Regions from separate parts of the Paraburkholderia sp. BR14320 genome, predicted to be linked through region 2. Evidence: predicted binding sites of a transcription regulator. Region 2 holds the regulator's gene; the other holds the start of a gene.
What was found. Region 2 encodes FNR, which switches genes on or off when oxygen is low (the NO sensors DNR and NnrR bind a similar motif). Its sites were predicted from a motif close to TTGATNNNNATCAA; they were not measured.
Positions count from the first base shown of each region.

Region 1: adhP (alcohol dehydrogenase AdhP) is a predicted target of FNR. The motif match lies at 1,489-1,502, and genes of this name have one in related genera.

Region 1 covers NZ_JBFPKG010000023.1:59,739-62,139, reverse strand. The annotation lists gene AB3X89_RS21425 (4Fe-4S dicluster domain-containing protein) at 1-764, shown strand, start outside; gene AB3X89_RS21420 (TetR/AcrR family transcriptional regulator) at 787-1,461, shown strand; gene adhP (alcohol dehydrogenase AdhP) at 1,563-2,401, shown strand, end outside.
Region 2 covers NZ_JBFPKG010000001.1:13,166-15,566, reverse strand. The annotation lists gene AB3X89_RS00085 (universal stress protein) at 1-223, opposite strand, end outside; gene AB3X89_RS00080 (response regulator) at 472-879, shown strand; gene fnr (fumarate/nitrate reduction transcriptional regulator Fnr) at 896-1,678, shown strand; gene AB3X89_RS00070 (PAS domain S-box protein) at 1,801-2,401, shown strand, end outside.

The DNA.
Region 1 (2,401 bases), on a different contig from region 2:
GTTACTCGGCACCGGCTTCGGCGGATGCCGAAAGCGCCATTCGCATCATGCGCCGCGTGCAAGGCGATTCGCACATGGTCGAGACGACGTACCTGCCGGTGATGTGCAACCACTGCGACGACGCACCTTGCATGCGTGTAGGCGGCGATGCCATCCGCAAGCGCGCCGACGGCATCGTCATCATTGATCCGGACAAGGCGCGGGGCAGAAAGGACCTTGTCAAGGCCTGTCCATACAAGGCGATCGTATGGAACGAGGCATTGCAACTGCCGCAGACATGGATCTTCGATGCCCATCTGCTGGATCAGGGTTGGCCGCACCCGCGATGCGAACAGGCCTGCCCAACGGGCGTTTTCGAAACCGTCAGGCTCGATGACGCCGCGATGGCAGAGAAGGCAAGACGGGAAGGACTCAAAGTTCTGGAACCGAGGTTAAAAACCAGTCCCCGCGTCTGGTACAGCGGCCTCGATCGTTGGGAGACGTGCTTTATCGGCGGCAGTGTCAGCGCGCAGGTGGGGCAGGTCGTCGAGTGTGTCGCTGATGCGGCCGTTGCGTTGTACTGGTGCAATCGGAAGGTGGCCGAAACCGTCACCGACGCGTTCGGCGATTTCCGGTTCTCGCGGCTCATCAAAGATAGCGGCCATTATCGGATCGAGATTCGTCATGGCTTGGGCAATGCGTTGCGCGAATGCGTATTGGGCGAGAGCGTGTATGTCGGCGAGATCGGCCTCGTGCAGTCGACGAACGCGGTTGAGGTGGACTGATGCCGGCGGTCTGTATTCATCCATGAAGCCGGTACGCCTGACACGCGCATGCAAAAAAGAGCAGACGCGAGAGCGCCTGCTCGACGCAGCGCGCCGTTCGTTCATCGAGCGGGGCCTGGCCGCGACGAGTGTGGAACACATCGCCGAGGCGGCCGGCTACACACGCGGCGCCTTCTATTCAAACTTCAGCAGTCAGCAGGAACTGCTACTCGAATTGCTGCAACGCGATGTAGAAAAGACGTGCGCGGACTGGCAGGCGATCATCAAATCGCCTGGCGCGCCGGACCAGGAAAAGGGTCGCGCACTCGCGCGTCTGAGTTGCGCTGAATTCGACAATGATTGCTTCCCGCTGTGGGTCGAAGCGGGCCTTCTCTCGTCGCGCGATAGCACGGTTCGGGAGCGGGTCACCGGGTTGCGGCAAAGGAAGCTGGCGAAGCTGGCCGCGTGTCTGTGCGCAGGCGTGCGTCCAGGCGACGGCGGCCGGCCTGCTCAACCTGAAGCGCTCGCGGCGGCCCTCCTCAGCCTCTGCGACGGCATGCGTTTCTTCCGGCTGTGCAATCCGGAAGGAATGACGGACGATTCGATTCGAGCCATTTTGGCGGCCTTGTTTTCCTGCACTTCGTCAGGTCCGGTACTGGAGAAACTTGAGTCGCTGGATGATGTCGGTGCAACGGTCCGCTTCCACTTACGCTCTTAGATCAATACGTTAGGACGGTCGTTTACGTTGATCTATCGCAAAACACTAGCGGGCCTGGCGAGGATACTCGTGAGAATCACAAACTCACTGAGGAGCGACTGATGGCTCAATTCATGAAAGCTGCGGTAGTCCATGCCTTCGGCGAGCCGCTGCGGATAGAAGAAGTGGCGGTTCCTGCGCCCGCTGCGGGTCAGATTCTCGTCAACGTGAAGGCTTCCGGGGTCTGCCACACCGACCTTCATGCCGCCGATGGTGACTGGCCGGTCAAGCCTCGCCTGCCGTTCATCCCAGGTCACGAGGGTGTCGGTTATGTCGCGGCGATTGGCGCGGGAGTCACGCACGTGAAGGAAGGCGACCGCGTTGGGGTGCCGTGGCTCTATACCGCATGCGGTCACTGCGAATACTGTCAGACGGGCTGGGAGACGCTTTGCCACGAGCAGCAGAATACCGGCTATTCCGTGAACGGCAGCTACGCCGAATATGTGGTCGCCGATCCGGACTACGTAGGTCGTCTACCGAACGGGGTCGCGTTCGACGAAATCGCGCCGATCCTCTGCGCCGGGGTCACCGTATACAAAGGCATTCGGGTCACGGACACCCGGCCCGGTCAGTGGATCGCCATCTCGGGCATAGGCGGCCTCGGTCATGTCGCGGTCCAGTACGCCGTCGCGATGGGCCTGCATGTCGTTGCCGTGGATGTCGCGCCCGACAAGCTGGAACTTGCGCGCAAACTCGGCGCGCAAATCACCATCGACGCCTCGACGTCCGATCCTGCGAGCGAGGTCCAGAAAAAGATCGGTGGCGCACATGGCGTTCTCGTGACCGCTGTCTCGCGCGGCGCGTTCGCGCAAGCGCTCGGCATGGTGCGCCGCGGCGGTACCGTCGCGCTCAACGGCCTGCCGCCCGGCGACTTTCCTCTGCCGATTTTTTCAACGGTACT
Region 2 (2,401 bases):
ACAGCTCGCGCGGCCCATCGAGCGCGCGGCTGGCGAAATCTTGCGCCGCGCTCGCCGGCTCCGGCTCGAAAGCCACGTCGGCATTGTTCGACCACTTGCCGTGCCCCACCACGCAGCAGGCTTCGAGCGTGGCGCCCGTCAGCTTCGCGAGCTTCAGCGCCTCGGCGAAGGCGCGCTGCGCGCTGGGACTGTCGTCGAGTGCAACCAGAATTCGTGCATACATGTCGGACTCCCTCTGAAAGCGCTGGCATGACCCGAAGTGGCGCCGTCGCGCGTTTGCACCGACAGTGTGAAGCGCGCGCCGCCACGCGGCTTGACGCAGGTCAACGGGCCGCCGCTCGGCGTCGCCGCCGCTGGACGACATCGCCAGCAAGCCACTAGGAATATTCCTACAACCACTGCCTGAACTCCTAGCACCGCTTAAAGCGCCGCCGATATATTTCCAAGGTTAGGTCGCCAATACTGGTCGGTATGGACAGCCCCCCGTCAGCCACCTTATCGAGAGTTTTTCTCGTCGACGATGCGACCGAGGTCCGGCGCCGGCTTGCTTGTCTGATCGCGCTGATTCCCGGCATCGAAATCGCCGGCGAGTCCGCGGGCGTCGAGCACGCGTTCGACGACATCGTCGCGAGTCGCGCCGATGTCGCGGTGCTGGACCCGTGTTTCTCGGGCAAGACCGACCTGCTGCTGCTCGCTGCGCTGTCGCGGGCGCGGCCGTCCATCGTCAGCATCGTGCTGACCAATCATGACGCGACGGCGTTTCGCCGCGCGTGCGAAGCGGCGGGCGCCGACTTCTTCTTCGACAAGACCTCGGAGTTCGAGCTCGCCTGCCGCGCCATCGAAGCGATTGCCTATGCGCGCCGTGCGCATCGGGTCTGACCGCCAGGAGCCGATCATGCAAGTTGCCGCAGTCCGTGAACCCCGCCACGACGCGCCTCGCACCTCGCACGTCGTACCGATCCACGTCGCGCCCAGCACCGCGGCGGCACGCCACGCCGTCACGCGCTGCTCCACCTGCGCGATGCGCGCGATCTGCATGCCGCCCGAGCTGACGCCGGACGAACTGAGCCGGCTCGACGCGTTGATCTGCTCGACGCGCTCGATTAAACGCGGCGACGCGCTGTATCGCGCGGGCGACGAGTTTCAAAGCATCTACGCGATACGCGCCGGCTCATTCAAAACCGTGGTCATGCATCGCGACGGCCGCGAGCACGTGACCGGGTTCCAGATTGCGGGCGACTCGCTTGGCCTCGACGGCATCGGCGAGGGCAAGCAGAATTGCGATGCGATCGCGCTCGAAGATAGCGTCGTGTGCATCATTCCGTTCGCGCAGCTAGAGGCGATCTGTCGCGAGATCAAACCGATGCAGCATCACATCTATCAGATGATGAGCGGCGAGATCGTGCGCGAATCGAGCCAGATGATGCTGCTGGGCACGATGACCGCCGAGCAGCGCGTCGCGACGTTCCTGCTGAATCTGTCGAAGCGCTTCAAGGCGCGCGGCTTTTCGGCCGCGGAGTTTCATCTGCGCATGACGCGCGAGGAAATCGGCTGCTTTCTGGGCATGAAGCTCGAAACGGTGAGCCGGATGTTCTCGAAGTTCCAGCGCGAACGCCTCGTCAAGGCGAACGGCAAAACGATCCGCATCGAAGACCCGGAACGACTGGCTCGGGTTTGAGCGTCGGCGCGGCGCTCGCCTCACGTTCGTTCGCGGGACATGCCGGGTGGAACCGGCGCTCCTGAACTGATATAACTCAGTGCGTTGCGGTACGCGACCTTGCGTGGCCGCCCGGAGGAGCGATGGGTCTATCGAGCGGCGAGTCTTCCTGCTTCACCAGTGTTGCGTCCGGGTCGGACGTGTCCGTCGAGGATCGCTATTTCATGTTGGTCGAAGCGGTACAGGACTACGCGATCTTCATGCTCGACCCCGCCGGCCGCGTAACCAGCTGGAATCCCGGCGCACAGCGCATCAAGGGCTACACGCCCGAAGAAATCATCGGCCAGCATTTCTCGAAGTTCTATACCCCGGAAGACATCGCGGCCGGCAAGCCCGCTCGCGAACTGGAAACCGCCGCAACCGTCGGCCGCGCCGAGGACGAAGGGTGGCGTGTGCGTCGCGACGGCTCGCGTTTCTGGGCCAACGTGGTCGTTTCCGCCGTGCACGATGCGTCGGGCGCGCTGCTCGGCTTCGCCAAGGTCACCCGCGACTTGACCGAGCGCATGCGTCTCGCGGAACTCGAACGCGCGAGTCAGGTATCCACGCACACGCAGATCGCCCGTGAAAACGAGCAGAAACGTATTGCACGCGAACTGCACGACGATCTCGGCCAACGGCTGACGGCGCTGAAAATGAGCGTCGCGCTGCTCGAAGCGAAGCTGAATCAGCAAGCCGACACCGAGC